DNA from 4 places in the Streptomyces sp. NPDC052042 genome. Region 1 is predicted to be linked to each of the others. Evidence: riboswitches for the same ligand, from Rfam matches in the RefSeq annotation. Region 1 holds a riboswitch; each other region holds the start of a gene.
The links. A riboswitch is a leader RNA that binds a small molecule or an ion and turns the genes downstream of it on or off. The one in region 1 is predicted to bind cobalamin.

Region 1 (4,188 bases):
CTGCACGCCCGCCACGGCCAGGGCCGCCCCCACGGCGGCGGCGGTGAGCGCGCGCGGCAGGCGCACCTCCTGGACGATCACGACCCAACGCGGGTCGGTATCGCTGCCGCCGAACAGGATCCGTACGACCTCCGCGACCGGCACCCGGTGGGAGCCGGTCGCGAGGGTGAGGACGAACAGCGCGGCGGTCCCGGCCGCGAGGGCGACGACGACGGCCGTGCGCCGCCGCCGTATCGGTCGTACCGGGCGGGCCGCCACGGACGCCTCGTCCCGGACCGGCGCGGTGCTCTGCCCGGTCGTCACGCCTTGGGGACCTTCGTGTAGAAGGTGAAGGCGTGGTCCCCGGCCTGCCCGGGATGGAGCAACGCGAAGAGGTCGCCGAGCACCAGGTCCGGGCGTAGGACGCCGCGCTCGAAGTAGTCGTTCCCGCCGCCGGCGCCGAGGGCCTTGGTGTTCGTCCACACCCCGTCGGAGTCCATGGCCTTCAGCCGGCCGTACCTGCTGTCGGCCTTCACCGCGTCGGCGGTCGACTTCCACCGCGCGTCGACCAGCCATACGGGCGCGTCGCCGCCCTTGGCGTACACGGCCTCGAAGTTCAGTTGGAGATTGCCGGTGCCGGGCTTGTCCGCCCACGGGTAGGTGCCGCCGGCGTCCTTGATGAGCCGGGCCGCGTAACTGCCCCCGGCGGGCATGTACCAGGTGCCCTGGTACATGGTTCCTGGCAGTGCTTGGACGGGTTCACCGGACCCGACCGCTGCGGCGGCCTTGTCGGCGACCTTCCGGTAGTCGCCCTCGATCGTGTCGAACAGCTTGCCTGCCCGCTGCTCCGCACCGGTGAGCGCGGCCATCGCCTTGACCCATTCCGCGCGCCCGAGCGGACTCGACTCCAGCCACTCGGCGTTGGCGACGACGGCGATCCCGGCCTGACGCAGCTTCGGGTACTGCGGGTCGTCCATGCCCTGGGTCATCAGGACGTCCGGATCGGCCGCGATGACCGACTCGGCGTTGAGTACCTGGTCCTTGGCGTACTCGGTGACCTTCCCGGCCTTCACCCGCTTCAGCACCTCGGCCGAGGTGATGTTCGCGGTGCTGGCCACACCCGTGAGCACGTCCAGGGTGCCGGTCTCGGTCAGCAGCGGCAGGTGGGTGGTCGAGGCGGAGTACAGACTCTTGATCGGGGTGGTGATTTGGGGCGCCTTGGCCAGCCCGCCCGACAGCTTGGGCTTGGGCGCACCGCACTTGACCAGGACGTACGACTCGGGCTTGCCCTCGGGGTAGGGCTGCTTGACGGTGAGGACCTGGTAGCTCTTCTCGTAGCGGAGCGTGAAGTTCTCGGCGTGCTTCAGCGTCGACTTGACCGGGAAGTAGTCTTTGCCCGCGTCGAAGTCGGTGATGCAGCCGTCACCATCGGACGCGGCCTTGGCATCGGCGGTCGGGTCGGTGCCGCCGCCACCGCACGCGGTGAGCGCGAGGGCAAGGGTGAAAAACAGCGTGGCGGCCCTCGCGGGGCGGCATCCGGGCATGACTGAGCGTACGGTCAAGGCGACTCCTGGTAGCAGGCGTAGGGTGTGCGCCCTGCACTGCAGGACGCACGCCATACGGAGGTATGGGAAGGGGCTCCGCTATGGGAGAAGGTCTGCTGTCCGGAGGACCGTCCGGTGTCCGGGGCCGTCTGGTGCCCGGGGAACCGTTCGATGTCCGGGAAGACTCAGAACCTCGGAGAGCGGGCCCGTCGGCCGGGACCGGTCGGCCGGGCCCGATGGGCCGCCGACAGCGTGAACACGCCGATACGCATACTCAGGCACACAGGTGCCACCGCCTCTCCTGGGGAAATCCGCCCCGTCCATCGAGGTGCGACGGCGTGAGTCTCCTGACTCGGGATCAACGCTTCTCCGGCCTTCCCACCCTCTGACAGGGCGGTGGCCGCGGCGGAGTCGCTCCCCCTACACAGTGGCGGTACCGTGCCGGAATCCCACCGGCTTCCTCGTTCCGCCGTCGCTTGTCGGATGAGAGCATCGCAGAACCTGACGCGTCTGCGCCAGATCGACACCTGTGTGACCAGCCACACCGGCGGCTGCCCCAGGGGAGCTGCCGAGGAGACCCTGCCCCGCCTCGCGGCCCTGGCGAGCACCGATGCGGCTTGCGATCGCCGCCGGACCGGGGCCGAGGGCCGCAGTACGGGGCCGGGACCGGGGCGTGAGGCTCGGTCAGGGGCTGGGGATCTCCTCGATCCGTTCGGGCTTCAGCAGGAACAGCGCCTGGCTGGCGACGAAGTGCGAGTCGCCGTAGAAGGAGTGCAGGATCGTCCCCTCGAAGGGGATCTCCTCGTGTGTGACGGGTACGCGCATCAGGTTCCCGTACGCCGCCTGCCCCAGCTCCTCCGGGCCGACGCGCTCCACGTCCGGGTCGGTGAGGATCCGCACGTCGGCGGGCCGGTCGAGGGCGCAGGTGAAGACGAGGCCGTCGGCCACGAGGCGCCATGGCGCAGGGAGCCGGCGATCTCAGGGGTGATCGAGTCGGCGGGCAGCAGCCGGGCGTGCGCACCGCGCAGCAGTTCGTCGGTGTCGGGAGTGTGGTCCGGGTTCATTTCCCTGACTCTGCGAAGGTGGTGCGCGGGCGGGTGCTGCGACCCGGCCACGGCGGTCCCGGCCACGGCAGTCCCGTCACGAGCCCAAGTAGGCGCGTCGTGCGGGTGCTTGGCGTAGACGGCCACCCGGCGCCAGGGCCGACGTAGATGTCGTTTGGCGTCGATTGGTGTCGGTCATGGGCCTCAGGAGGGGCGGCACTTGCGTCTTTGGCGTTGCCTGACCACATGGCGCAGCAGGATGACGACCCAGGCGACGAAGAACACCAGCCAACCGAGGCGAACCCAGGGTGCACTGGCGGTACTGGCGGCCGACCACCCGGACCAGACCAGGCACAGCACCATCCAACCGGGGCTTTCAACGAGGGGTCGCTTCCGGTCCTGAGGCATGTACCGCTCCCTTCCCGTGCGGCGTGATCATCCCACAGAAGGAGGCACGTGGAGCGGCCATGCGCGGGCTCAGGCTCGGCGCGACGCCTCGGCCTGGGAGGCCGCGTCACTGTGGGGGCTGGTGGGAGCGCTGCTGGGCGAGCGTCCGGTCCGCAGCCCCGATGGGCTGGGCCGCTTGCGCCCACAGCCCGATGGATGTCTCGCTGGGCCGAGGACAGGTCCGTTCCCCCGGGTCCACGCGGCTGGTGCGAGGTGGCACAGCCCACTCGACTCTTGTCTGGCAAGTACTCTGTGATGCAAAGTTAATGACGGGAGGCCGGCCGACGGACCGCCTCCCAGCTCTGCCGGAGTGCGACCACGAGGGGGGACACAGTGGCAACACCGTCACTGAGCAGCGCGGAATTCGAACCGAGGACGCAGGCGGCCGGCCTGTTGGCGGCGACCGATGGCCTGCGAGCCAGAACACGCGCGCAGATGAACGGCTCGCGGGTCTTCCTCCTCGGCTTCGGTCTTCTTGCCCTGGCAGCCGCTCCGATTGCCCGGTACGCCTTCAATTTCGGAGCCCACGGACGCAGCGTTGCGTCCTATCCGGCCTTCGCCTACGCCGAGTTGACCGGCCTGTGCGTCGTCCATGAACCGGGGACCCCCTGTTTGAAGGGTGAGTTCGACGGTGCCGTCCTGCGCTTCGCGGCCTGGGGCGTGTGGTTCGCGCTCCTCCCCCTGGCATGGCTCGTCCTCGCCCGCTGGTACCGCCTGCGTGGTGAGGCCCGGGGGGTCGTCCCTCGCCGCGGAGTGTGGGTTCGCACGACCGCCGTTGCCGCCGTGGCGATCACGGCAGCCCTGATGGCCCTGCTGTTCGGCAAGGACCAGCCGTGGGAGGTCGTACTGCTGGAGAACAGCTACGCCTCCCCGTGGTACCTGGTCGGCATCGGGCTGTTCGCCCTCGGGGTGGTCGAACGCAGTTGGATCGCCGCAGCCGCCGGCGCCGCTCATGCCCTGCTGCTCACCGGCTACCTCGGTGCCTCCTGGGGCAGCGGATGGCTCCCCTGGCAACACTCCGCCCACCCCGGCTGGACCGACGGACCGCAGGTGAAGGCGCTCCTGCTCGCCGCCATCCTGCTCCTCGCCGGCCTGGCCGAGTGGGCCGTGGCCCGTCATCGAGCAACGCCCGGCCCCTCCGACGCGGGTACGGTTACCTCATGACCGTCGAGGAT
Region 2 (4,188 bases), on a different contig from region 1:
ACGAAGCGGACGACGACGCCCGGTTCGGCGGCCAGCGCGTCCACGTCGGTGAAGTTCGACATCAGCGGAACGGCACACACCGCGACGCGCAGCACGTCCTCGCCGTGCGGCGGGGCCACGGCCGACTCGCGTACGGCGCCGCGCAGCGAGACCCGCAGCCCGTCCTCCTCGTCGATGCCGAGACCGTGCGCGAAGGGCAGCACCCCGTACGTCGGGCGGCCGGTGACCTCGCGCAGCATCTCCAGCCCCGGCTCCAGCAGCGACACATCGCCGCGGAACTTGTTCACGAGATAGCCCGCGACCAGCGACTGGTCCTCGGCGGAGAGCAGCGCCGTCGTACCGAAGAACGAGGCGAAGACGCCGCCGCGGTCGATGTCGCCGACCACCACCACCGGGAAGCGCGCCGCTCGGGCGATGCCCATGTTCACGATGTCCGTGCGCCGCAGATTGATCTCGGCCGGGCTGCCCGCCCCTTCGCAGATCACCGCGTCGTACGTGCTCCGCAGCCGGTCCAGGCAGTCCACGACCGTGCCGAACAGCGCCTCCTGCCGTCCGCCGTGGTAGCCGCGCGCGCTCATCTCGCCCACCGGCCTGCCCATCAGGACGACCTGGCTGGAGCGGTCCCCGCCGGGCTTGAGCAGCACCGGGTTCATCAGCGCCGTCGGCTCCACCCGGGCGGCCGCCGCCTGCATGGCCTGGGCGCGGCCGATCTCGGCACCCTCACGGGTGACGTAGGAGTTCAGCGACATGTTCTGCGCCTTGAAGGGCGCCACCTTCACGCCCCGGCGCGCGAGCCAGCGGCAGATGCCCGCCGTGACGACGCTCTTGCCGGCGTCCGAGGTGGTTCCGGCGACCAGGAGTCCGCCGCTCATGTCCGTCTCCGTCCTGCGATCAGGCGTCCCGTGAACGCGAGCCGCGCGGCCCGTGCGCCCGCGGCCGACGCGACGGCGCTCCCCGTGCCCGCGGCCGACGCGACGGCGCTCGACGCGCCCGCGAGCCGCTCGCCCGCGACACGGCGCACCACGAGGCCCGCGCCCAGCCGTCCGGCCACGCACACGCCGAGGGCCAGCAGACCCACCCGGCGCGACAGCCGCACCGCGCGCTCGATGTCCGCGGTCTCCACCGCCCGGCCGTCCGCCCCGTTGAGGACGGGGCGGTGCTCGACCCGGCCGCCGTACGCCAGCGTGCCGCCCAGCCGCACGCCCAACGCGCCCGCGAACGACGCCTCCACCGGGCCCGCGTTGGGGCTCGGGTGCTTCGTGGCGTCGGCCCGCCACGCCCGCACGGCGTCGCGCGGACGGCCGCCGGCGGCCACCGCGAGCAGCGCGGTGAGCCGGGCGCCCGGCCAGCCCACGAGGTCGTCGAGGCGGGCGGAGGCCCAGCCGTAGCGGCGGTGGCGGAGCGACCTGTGGCCGACCATCGCGTCCAGGGTGTTGACCGCCCGGAAGCCGACGAGCCCGGGCACACCGGCCAGCGCCCCCCACACCAGGGCGCCGACCACGGCGTCCGAGGTGTTCTCGGCCACGGACTCCACCACGGCGCGGGCGATCTGCGGCCCGTCGAGGGAGTGCGGGTCGCGCCCGCACAGATGCGGCAGCCGTTCCCGGGCGAGCGCGACGTCCCGCGCCTCCAGGGCGCCGCCGATGGCCCGCGCCTCCCGTCCCAGCGACGTGCCACCGACCACGGACCAGGTGGCGGCCACGGTCAGCGCGATGGAGGCGGCGGGGTGACGCCGTACGGCACGGGAGAGCAGCGCCGCGCCCCCCGCGGCGCCTCCGGCGCAGACGAGGGTGTGCAGCGCGCCCCACCCGCGGTGGTCGCGCCACAGACGGCGCTCGACGGCCGCTGCGGCCCGCCCGAAGGCGGCGACCGGGTGCCCCCTGCGGGGGTCACCGAGCAGCAGATCGCCGATCAGACCGGCCGTGGCGCCGTACGCGAACACGCGATCGGCACGCATGGCTCAACCGGCCGCGGTGCCTCGAAGGACCTTCGTACGGGAGGCTCTCGGTGAGAGCGTCACAGCGATCGACGCACGGCTGCCAGGCATGGCGACATGTCCTCACTCAGGGTCCGCGCCCTGGTTCGACGTGACCGGCGACGAGAGTCTCCTGGCTCCCGGATCCGCGGCTTCCCCCGGCCTTCCAGCTCGCTCGCGCGTGCCGTGACTTCCCGGTGTGGGGGACCGCTCCCCGGTGACAGTGGCGGGACCGCGCCGGATTCGCACCGGCTTCCTCTGCTGTCGCCGTAAATGGCTCCGGCAGTCCACCACGCTCCGCGAAGGCCCGTCAACTTGCCGTTGACCTGCGGCGGCGCAATGTGCTGAGGCCCACAACCGCACCGGCGCACCACGACGGGCCGGACGCACGGCATGCGTCCGGCCCGTCGGAGGAGCGCGGAAAGGGGAGGAGGCGGGGCTCAGACGACGATCAGATAGATCCCGTACGCGACCGCCGCGGCGCACAGCGCGAAGCAGGCGTATGCGCCCGCACGCGCCAGCGGCCGTGACGCGCCGGAGCCTCCCGAACCGCCCTCCGCCGCCGGCTGCTTGGCGAGCCCGATGATGCCCAGGGTGAAGAGACCCACCAGCGCGACGGTGACGACGAGGGACACACCGAAGACGGAGCCGAGGGCTGCCCAGTCGATTTTCATGCTGATTCCTTAGACGGTCTGCGGACGGTCCGCGCGATCGGCGAGGCCGGTACGAGGGAAGGCCGCTCGGGCTGTGGCCGGTGAACCCTGCCGGTCACGGCACTAGACGGTGGCGGGGCGCGCCGGGTCCTGGGCGGTGACCGCCGGGGCCGGGGGCACGGGTGCGGCCGGGATGACGGTCATGAGGTCCTGCGTCGAGGCGGTGGCCGCGAGGGTGGGCGGCGGGCTGACGGCGGCGATGGCCGTGGTGACGACGCCCGCGGGCTCGGCGGCGCTCTGCGGCGGGGCGACGTCGTCGTGGCCGACCGGCTTGCGCCGCGACACCAGCCAGATCGAGCCGGAGCCCGCGACCAGCAGCGCGGCGACGAGGACGATGCCCCAGGTGCCCTGCTTGGTCAGGAACTCGGCACCCGCGCCGACCAGGCCCGCGGCGGGCAGCGTCAGTCCCCAGGCGACGAACATCCGGGTGGCGGTGGACCAGCGGACCACGCCGCCCTGGCGGCCGAGCCCCGCGCCCATCACGGCGCCGGAGCAGGACTGGGTGGTGGAGAGGGAGAAACCGAGGTGCGAGGAGGCCAGGATGACCGTGGCCGCACTGGTCTGGGCGGCGAAACCCTGAGGCGGGCGGAGGTCGGTGAGGCCGGTGCCCATGGTGCGGATGATCCGCCAGCCGCCCAGGTAGGTGCCGAGCGCGATGGCCGCACCGGCGGACACGATGACCCAGACCGGAGGGTTGGCGCCGGGGCGCAGCACACCGCTCGTGATCAGGGCCAGGGTGATGATGCCCATGGTCTTCTGCGCGTCGTTGGTGCCGTGGGCGAGGGAGACCAGCCCGGCCGAGGCGATCTGACCGGCGCGGTAGCCCTTGGCGGCGGTCTTCTCCTGGGCCTCGTCGCGGATGTTCCTGCCGATCCGGTACGTCAGCCGGGTGGCCAGCAGCGCCGCCAGACCGGCGACGATCGGGGCGGCGATCGCGGGGATCAGCACCTTGGTGACGACCGTGCCGCCGTTGACCGACGACCAGCCGACCGACATGACCGCGGCGCCTATCAGACCGCCGAACAGGGCGTGCGAGGAACTGGACGGCAGGCCGACCAGCCACGTCAGCAGATTCCACAGGATGGCGCCGACGAGCGCCGCGAAGATGACCTCCGTCCGCAGACCGTCCTCGTTGATGATCCCGCCGGAGATCGTCTTGGCGACCTCCACGGACAGGAACGCACCGACGAGATTGAGAACGGCGGACATGGCCACCGCGGTCTTCGGTCTGAGTGCGCCGGTGGAGATGGTGGTTGCCATCGCGTTGGCGGTGTCATGGAAACCGTTCGTGAAGTCGAACACTAGAGCTGTCGCGATCACTATCGCGAGGAGCAGCGTGATGTGTTCCATTTACCCAGGCAATCGTTCGACGGCATTGGCAGGTGGACGGTAAGCAACGTTGGTGAACAGGAGATGAACTGGATGGGGCGTCACGGTGTCGCGGCAAAGCGCTCCCAAAGGCGCGTTCCGGCCGCCCCGTAGCCCCCTCGCGCCCCGACG
Region 3 (4,188 bases), on a different contig from region 1:
CATGGGCTTCCTGGCGGCGCGCTGGCGCAGGGCCGAGAACGAGGCCAGCCTCGACGAATGGGGCCTGGGCGGCCGGTCGTTCGGCACCTGGGTCACCTGGTTCCTGCTCGGCGGAGACCTGTACACCGCGTACACCTTCGTCGCCGTTCCCGCGGCGATCTACGCGGCGGGTGCGGCGGGCTTCTTCGCCGTGCCGTACACGATCCTGGTGTACCCGCTGATCTTCACCTTCCTGCCTCGGCTGTGGTCGGTCTCGCACCGGCACGGGTACGTGACCACGTCCGACTTCGTCCGGGGTCGCTTCGGCTCGAAGGGGCTCTCGCTGGCGGTGGCCGTCACCGGCCTGCTCGCCACGATGCCGTACATCGCGCTGCAACTCGTCGGCATCCAGGCGGTCCTGGACGTGATGGGCGTCGGCGGCGGCGAGAACACGCACTGGTTCGTCAGGGATCTGCCGCTGCTGCTCGCGTTCGCGGTGCTCGCCGCGTACACCTACTCGTCCGGTCTGCGGGCCCCCGCGCTGATCGCGTTCGTCAAGGACGGCCTGATCTACCTGGTCATCGTGGTGGCGATCGTCTACATCCCGATCAAGCTGGGCGGGTTCCACGACATCTTCGCCGCCGCACAGGAGAAGTTCGCGGGTCCGCCCGGCGGGAAGCCGACCGGTTCCCTGGTACCCGCCGAGGCGGGCCAATGGGGTTACGCCACCCTGGCATTGGGCTCGGCACTGGCCCTCTTCATGTATCCGCACTCGATCACGGCGACCCTCTCCAGCGGCAGTCGCGAGGTGATCCGGCGCAACACCACGATCCTGCCGCTGTATTCGCTGATGCTGGGCATGCTGGCGCTCCTCGGCTTCATGGCGATCGCCGCCGGGATCGTGGTGGAGAACGGACAACTGGCGATCCCTCAGTTGTTCGAAAACATGTTTCCCGACTGGTTCGCGGGGGTGGCCTTCGCCGCCATCGGCATCGGCGCGCTGGTGCCCGCCGCGATCATGTCCATCGCGGCGGCCAACCTCTTCACCCGCAACATCTACAAGGACTTCCTCAGACCGGACGCGACGGCCGAGCAGGAGACCAAGGTCTCCAAGCTGGTGTCGCTGCTGGTGAAGGTCGGAGCCCTGGTCTTCGTCCTCGCCATGGACAAGACGGTCGCGATCAACTTCCAGCTGCTGGGCGGGATCTGGATCCTCCAGACGATGCCGGCCCTGGTCGGCGGCCTGTTCACCCGCTGGTTCCACCGCTGGGCGCTGATCGCGGGCTGGGCGGTCGGCATGGTGTACGGGACCGTCGCCGCGTACGGGGTCTCCAGCCCGACCCAGGCGCACTTCGGCGGATCGTCCGCCAAGATCCCCGGCATCGGTGAGATCGGCTACATCGGTCTGACGGCGTTCGTGCTGAACGTGGTGGTGACGGTGGTGCTGACCTTCGTCCTGAACGCCGTGAAGGCACCCGCCGGCATCGACGAGACCTCGCCCGCCGACTACACGACGGACGCGGGCGACCCGGGCGTCCGGGCGGTGCCGCCGCCGGCCGTGCCGGAGCCGCCGAGCGCGGCGGCGGCACCGGGCGGAGGCCGCTGAGGACGGCCGCCCCGACGGCCCGCAAACGGCCCGCCGAGCCCCTTTCCCGAGGGGCGCGGCGGGCCGTCCGTCTTCTTCCCGCGAGGGCCGCAGCGCGCGTCCTACGGCCTTGACTGGAGTCGGCCGACACAACATCTGGGGGCGGCGGCATCGAGCGGCCCCCACATGTATGCTCATGCTCGCTGTCGTCGCAGGGGAATCCGGTGCGAATCCGGAACTGTCCCGCAACGGTGTATTCGGTGTGCTTTTGCACACTCGAACGAGTCCGACGACCTGCCGACAGCGCATCCGGCTCGACCGAACCGGATGCCAGACGTCCGGGCCTCGCGGATGGGCCGGCGGACGCCGTACGCAGTGCCGCCCCGTCATGGGTTCCACGCTGCCCGGCCGCCCGTCTCCCCGCAGGCCCCGAGCCGAGCGAGGGAGAGCACCGCGTGACCATCGCGCCAGCCGATCCGGCCTCAGTCGCCGTGTCCGAAGCGGACAAGTCCGGGGGTACCGCACACGACGAGCCGGGAACCGCGCTGCTGCGGACCCTGACCGCCCTCACCGCCGACCTGCCCGACACCGACCCCGGCCGGGTGGCCGCCGCCGCGCTGCGCGGGCGCTCCGCCCGGGCGGACGAGGCAGAGCTGCGCTCGCTGGCCACCGAGGCCGCCGCGGGGCTGATCTCCGAGGACCCCGCCTACTCCCGGCTCGCCGCCCGGCTGCTGACCCGTACCATCGCGGACGAGGCGGCGGGGCAGGGCGCGGTCTCCTTCTCCGCGTCCGTCGCGGTCGGCCACCGCGAGGGACTGATCGCGGACCGCACCGCCGCGTTCGTCGCGGCGCACGCGACCGCCCTGGACGCCCTGGTCGAACGCTCCCTCGCCGATGGCGCCGACGACCGGTTCGGCTACTTCGGGCTGCGCACCCTCCACAGCCGCTATCTGCTGCGCCACCCGCACACCCGCCAGGTCATCGAGACACCGCAGCACTTCATGCTGCGGGTCGCGTCCGGTCTCGCCGAGGACGACTCCCCGCGTGCGCTGGACGAGGTCGCGGCGCTGTACGGGCTGATGAGCCGGCTCGACTACCTCCCCTCCTCCCCCACCCTGTTCAACTCCGGCACCCGGCATCCGCAGATGTCGTCCTGCTACCTGCTGGACTCCCCGCTCGACGAGCTCGATTCGATCTACGACCGCTACCACCAGGTGGCGCGGCTCTCGAAGCACGCGGGCGGCATCGGTCTGCCGTACTCCCGCATCCGGGCCCGCGGTTCGCTGATCCGGGGCACCAACGGGCACTCCAACGGGATCGTGCCGTTCCTGAAGACGCTCGACGCCTCCGTGGCCGCGGTCAACCAGGGCGGGCGCCGCAAGGGGGCCGCCGCCGTCTACCTGGAGACCTGGCACGCGGACATCGAGGAGTTCCTGGAGCTGCGCGACAACACCGGTGAAGACGCCCGCCGTACGCACAACCTGAACCTGGCGCACTGGGTCCCGGACGAGTTCATGCGCCGGGTCGACACGGACGGCGACTGGTCGCTGTTCTCTCCCTCCGACGTGCCCGGTCTGGTGGACCTGTGGGGCGAGGAGTTCGACGCCGCGTACCGGGCCGCCGAGGCCAAGGGGCTGGCCCGCAAGACGCTTCCGGCCCGGGAGCTGTACGGCCGGATGATGCGCACCCTCGCGCAGACCGGCCAGGGCTGGATGACCTTCAAGGACGCCGCCAACCGCACCGCGAACCAGACCGCCGAACCGGGCCGCGTCGTCCACTCGTCGAACCTGTGCACCGAGATCCTGGAGGTCACCGACGACGGCGAGACGGCCGTCTGCAACCTGGGCTCGGTCAACCTCGGCGCGTTCGTCGACGGCGGGGACATCGACTGGGAGCGGCTGGACGCCACCGTCCGCACCGCCGTGACCTTCCTGGACCGGGTCGTCGACATCAACTTCTACCCGACGGAGCAGGCCGCCCGCTCCAACGCCAAGTGGCGTCCGGTGGGTCTGGGCGCCATGGGCCTCCAGGACGTCTTCTTCCAGCTGCGGCTGCCGTTCGACTCCCCCGAGGCCCGCGCGCTCTCCACGCGGATCTCCGAGCGGATCATGCTGGCCGCATACGAGGCGTCCTGCGATCTCGCGGAGCGTTCGGGTCCGCTGCCGGCCTGGAAGGAGACGCGGGCCGCGCGCGGAGTGCTGCACCCCGACCACTACGCCACCGAGCCGTACTGGCCGGAGCGCTGGGAGGCGCTGCGCGCCCGGATCGAGCGGAGCGGGATGCGCAACTCGCTGCTGCTCGCCATCGCGCCGACGGCGACGATCGCCTCGATCGCGGGCGTGTACGAGTGCATCGAGCCGCAGGTCTCCAACCTCTTCAAGCGCGAGACGCTCAGCGGGGAGTTCCTCCAGGTCAACGCGTACCTGGTGGAGGACCTGAAGCGGCTCGGCGTATGGGACGCCCGGACCCGCGAGGCGCTGCGCGAGGCGAACGGCTCCGTGCAGGGCTTCGCCTGGATCCCCGAGGACGTGCGGACCCTGTACCGCACGGCGTGGGAGATCCCGCAGCGCGGCCTGATCGACATGGCGGCGGCCCGTACGCCGTTCCTCGACCAGAGCCAGTCG
Region 4 (4,188 bases), on a different contig from region 1:
GTAGTAGTGGCCCTGGATCAGACGGGTGCGGTCGGTCAGGTAGGCCGTGCCCTTCCGCAGGTCCGGGGAGGGACCGGGGGGTGCGGTCGGGCCGGTCGTCGGCTTCGTGGGCGTCGGGGTCGGTGCGGGCTTCGGACCGGTCAGTGTCACCAGGTCGCTCTTCGCGCCCGCGAGGACGGCCGGACCGGTGGCGGAGATCAGCGCGGGGTCGGTCGTACCCTCCTCGAACGCGAAGCCTCCGTCGGGCATCTGCTCCCTGGACAGCCAGGACACCGCGGCGTCGGCCCGGGCCGTGTCGCCGAGGGCACGCATGGCCTGGGCGGCCAGACCGGTGGCGTACGCGCTGCCCGTGGTGTTGTACGAGACGGACGGCCAGGCCCCTGTCGACTGCTGGGTCTTGCGCAGATAGGCGCGCGCCTCGGCGACCTCGGCCGCATGACCGCCGGCCGCCTGGAGCGTCAGGGTGGCCAGGCCGGTGGCACCGGCCTCGCTGTCGCACCAGCCTCCGGGTTCGAGCAGCATGCTGGTGAAGCCGCCGTCGTCGCACTGGAGCGCGGCGAGCCGGGTGACCGCGTCGGCCGGGGGCCGTACCCCGCCGCTCAGTAGGGTGATCACGGCGAGCGCCTGGCCCTCGGCCTGGCCCGCCGTGCGGAAGTCGCCCTTGGTGACGCAGCCGGGCACCGGTTCTGGCGCGTCCGAACCGCTCCGGCAGACGTTCTGCACGAGGTCGTCGAGGAGGTCGTGCCCGCCGAAGGCGCGCGGGTCCCGGCCGGTGGCCTGAGCCACCAGGGCGAGCCGGGCGGCCGCCGTCGCGTCGGGAGCCTTCTCCTCGCCCTCCGGGTAGAGGTACGCGTCGGTGTTCTCGGGGCGGTCGAGGAAGGCGGCGGCCGTGCGGGCCGCCGGGTTCTTGGCGTCGATCGCGGCCAGGGCCAGGACGACCTCCGTGGTCGCCTGGTGGTTGCGGTACACGCTGGGCTGATCGACGACCTGTTCGCCGTCCTTGAGTCTGTCGGTCAGCCAGCGGGTGGCGGCGTCCAACTCGACCTTCCCCGGCGGGACCTGCGGCGCGGACGGGTCCGGTTCGGGCGTCGTGGCGCCCGCGCGGACCTCGTCCGGGGTGAACCCGGGCCGGCCCCGGGTGCCGCCGATGTCGGTGGCGCCGAACACCCAGGCGTCCACATCACCCGGCTTCGGGGTCCGCGCCATCGCGCCGAGCGGGCTGTAGGTCCAGTTCTTCTGGCCGGGAGAGGCGATCCAGTACGACCAGTACGCGGTGGCCGGCGGGGTGATGCGGCACTCCTCCGCCGCCGAAGTGGGATATTGCGCACCGGAGTTGAAAGATCCGTGCCCGATCCGGCAGATGAACGCCGGGCCGTCCTTGACCGTTCCCTCGGTGGTGAAACCGGCCTCGTGGAGAAGCTCGTAGCCGGTGGTGGGGGTGGCGTCGCAGCCACGTACCACACCGCCGCCGAAGGGGCCGAAATCGACTGCCACGATCGCGCCGGCCGTGGCCGTGCACTTCTCGATGGGGTCGGCGCTCGCGGGCGGGGCCGGTGTGACGAAGGCCGCCGCGGCACCGGAGAGGAGCAGGCCCGCGGTCAGCAGGGACAGCAGCCGTCGCCTGGTGTTCGTACGCCGCCTCGCCAACTGCTCGGTTGCCACGGCCCCCTCGTCTCTGCCGGGCGGCCGGGTGCGTGGCGATGCGCCCCCGCACGGAGACGCCGTGGGGAGGCGGTGACGACCACGCCGCAATCCGCGACGGCGTTCTGTGCTCGTTCACCCGGCACCAGGCAATCCGGCTCGCCCGGGACGGTACCGGGCCTACGGCTGCGGGTCAGCGCCGGAATTGGACCGGCTTCCCCTGGAGCTGAGTGCTTTTCAGCGCGAATGGAACACCGATCCGGACGGGGCGTCAAGACCGCCCGCGGCTCACCGGCCGTGCTTCCGGCACTACCGCTGGCGGTGCGCGGGGCGCTCGGGTAGCGTCCCAACTCGCCTGATGGGGGAACCCGGTGGGAATCCGGGACTGACGCGCAGCGGTGTGGAACGGCGCAAGCCGTCCCGAGTCCGAATGCCCGGACGGCGACACGACAGGAAGCCGTACCACGCGACTTCGGACGGCGGCCCCCCGGCTTCTCCCCGTGCCGCCCCGGCACGGCGGCCCGCGCCGGGAGCGGTCGGCGTCCGCCGACCTCAGGAGCAGGCCATGCCCCGTACTCGAACCACCCGGCGTCTCGCGCTCACGATGCCGGTGACCCTCGGCGCGTTCGCCCTCACCGTCCTGCCCGCATCGGCGACCTCCACCCCGGCACAGCTCGCCGCGGCGAAGACGAACGGCGTCGCCTATCTGAAAACCCTTCAGGCGGCGGACGGTTCGTACGCCGGATCCGGTCTCTCCAACGAGTGGGCGTTCAGCGCCTTCGCTGCCGCCGGTACGGCCGTCGTCGACGTGGCCCCAGGTGGTGACACCACGAAGAACGCACGCACCGTCTACCGCAACCTGCTCGCCACGTCCGGCTGGCCGTCGGCCGCTCCGGTCGTCACCGACTACGAGCGCGGCACCCTCAACGCGTACGCCGCGGGCGTCGACCCGGCCAGAGTCTCCGCCTCCCGCAATCTCATAGCCGACATCTACGGCTACTGGCAGACCGCGGAACCCGGCTACTTCGGCCCGCCCTCGAACTTCAACGGCACCGTCTTCGCCGCTCTGGCCCTCGGCGGCGCGCGGACCCAGGCCGGCGGAGCCCGCGTCCCCCAGACTCTGACCGACGCGCTCGTCGTCAAGCTCCGCGCCAACCAGCACAACGACGGCGGCTGGACCTACCAGAAGGTCGAGGGCGACCCCGCCGCCCTCAACACGGCCAGTGACATCGACATGACGGGCGCCGCCCTCGCCGCACTGTGCACCTCGGGCGTGCCGAACACCGACACCGGCGTCGTCAAGGCGAAGAACTTCCTCAAGGGCAAGCTGATCGCCACCACCGGTGCCTTCAACTCCCTCTACGGCGTGAACACCAGCTCCAACGGCTGGGCGGTCGCCGGCCTCAACGCCTGCGGCATCGACCCGCAGTCCGCCGACTTCACCACGGTCAATGACAAGACTCCGATCGACTTCCTCATTGCCAACCAGTACAACCCGGGCGGCGGGTTCAAGTACAAGCCCAGCGACAGCGCCCCCTCCGCCTACGCCTCCATCGATGCTCTCCGGGCCGTCGTCGGCGGCGGCTTCACGAGCGCACCGGCCGTCCCGGTCACCCCTGGCGCCCCCCAGTGGGTCGCGCAGAGCGCCTTCACCGTCGGCACGGCCACCAAGTTGGCCCTTACCGTCGATGACGGAACGGGCAACCTCAAGGTCTGCTCGGTCTCCTTCACGCCCACCGGGACCACGACCACCCTCGGGGCCGTCCTCGACGCGGCGACCAACGCGGCCACGCCGTCCGGCTGCGTCACGGGCGTCAGCCCTTCGTCCGGCAGCGGCACCGTGACCGCCGTCAACGGCAAGGCCAACAGCGGGTCCCAGACCTGGAAGGTGAGCGTCGACGGATCGGCGTTCGCGGGAGCGACCCGAGAGAAGCCGATCAACGTCGGCGACACCATCGCGCTGCGCTGGGGCGCGTGACCTGCGGCGGGCCGACCGCCTCCTGCCGCCGCGTCGCTCCGGTCCGCCGACGGACCGGAGCGACGCGGCGCCTCAAGACGACCCAGGAGCCCGGAGGCCACGTCTTCGCGGTGTTTCGGGACACGGTCCGGCCGTCGCGGACCACCCGGGGCACGCAACGGGCCTTTCCGGGGAGACGCCGATTCGACGCGGTCAGGGAGCCTGGTGGACTTACTAGGACGTCCAACTATATGGTCCCGGTACAAGGCCCGCGGTGCAGGGAAGCCGGTGTGAATCCGGCACGGTCCCGCCACTGTGACCGGGGAGCGTGCGTTCCAGCAGCAGGAGCCACTGGCGGAGGGATCCGCCGGGAAGGCCGGGACGCGGGCAGTGATCCGGGAGTCAGGATACCGGCCGCGGGTTGTTCCGTGTTTTCCACGAGGATGGAGCAGACACGCATGGCACCGGCCCGTATCCATGGTCCAGGCGATCCGGCGGAGAGACCGCGCCCGGAACGGCGCGATTAGCGCCGCTCCTGGCACTAGTGCCGTGACCGGCAGTAGTCCTTCGACGGCCCCGTGCCCTCGCGT

Region 2: it holds a riboswitch for cobalamin, as region 1 does, so the genes downstream of both, ACIHCL_RS00280 (cobalamin biosynthesis protein) here and ACIHCL_RS28940 (ABC transporter substrate-binding protein) in region 1, are expected to answer to the same signal.
Region 3: it holds a riboswitch for cobalamin, as region 1 does, so the genes downstream of both, ACIHCL_RS22210 (ribonucleoside-diphosphate reductase subunit alpha) here and ACIHCL_RS28940 (ABC transporter substrate-binding protein) in region 1, are expected to answer to the same signal.
Region 4: it holds a riboswitch for cobalamin, as region 1 does, so the genes downstream of both, ACIHCL_RS13990 (prenyltransferase/squalene oxidase repeat-containing protein) here and ACIHCL_RS28940 (ABC transporter substrate-binding protein) in region 1, are expected to answer to the same signal.

The regions. Positions count from the first base shown of each region.
Region 1 covers NZ_JBIUBU010000022.1:113,101-117,288, forward strand. The annotation lists gene ACIHCL_RS28935 (FecCD family ABC transporter permease) at 1-303, opposite strand, end outside; gene ACIHCL_RS28940 (ABC transporter substrate-binding protein) at 300-1,541, opposite strand; cobalamin riboswitch at 1,843-2,036, opposite strand; gene ACIHCL_RS28945 (hypothetical protein) at 2,208-2,471, opposite strand; gene ACIHCL_RS28950 (hypothetical protein) at 3,449-4,177, shown strand; gene ACIHCL_RS28955 (transcriptional regulator) at 4,174-4,188, shown strand, end outside.
Region 2 covers NZ_JBIUBU010000001.1:55,241-59,428, reverse strand. The annotation lists gene ACIHCL_RS00285 (cobyric acid synthase) at 1-872, opposite strand, end outside; gene ACIHCL_RS00280 (cobalamin biosynthesis protein) at 869-1,957, opposite strand; cobalamin riboswitch at 2,102-2,235, opposite strand; gene ACIHCL_RS00275 (hypothetical protein) at 2,416-2,649, opposite strand; gene ACIHCL_RS00270 (anion permease) at 2,752-4,038, opposite strand.
Region 3 covers NZ_JBIUBU010000013.1:183,733-187,920, reverse strand. The annotation lists gene mctP (monocarboxylate uptake permease MctP) at 1-1,585, shown strand, start outside; cobalamin riboswitch at 1,748-1,881, shown strand; gene ACIHCL_RS22210 (ribonucleoside-diphosphate reductase subunit alpha) at 2,020-4,188, shown strand, end outside.
Region 4 covers NZ_JBIUBU010000006.1:276,779-280,966, reverse strand. The annotation lists gene ACIHCL_RS13990 (prenyltransferase/squalene oxidase repeat-containing protein) at 1-1,662, opposite strand, end outside; cobalamin riboswitch at 1,768-1,901, opposite strand; cobalamin riboswitch at 1,998-2,077, shown strand; gene ACIHCL_RS13985 (hypothetical protein) at 2,207-3,619, shown strand; cobalamin riboswitch at 3,834-4,032, shown strand.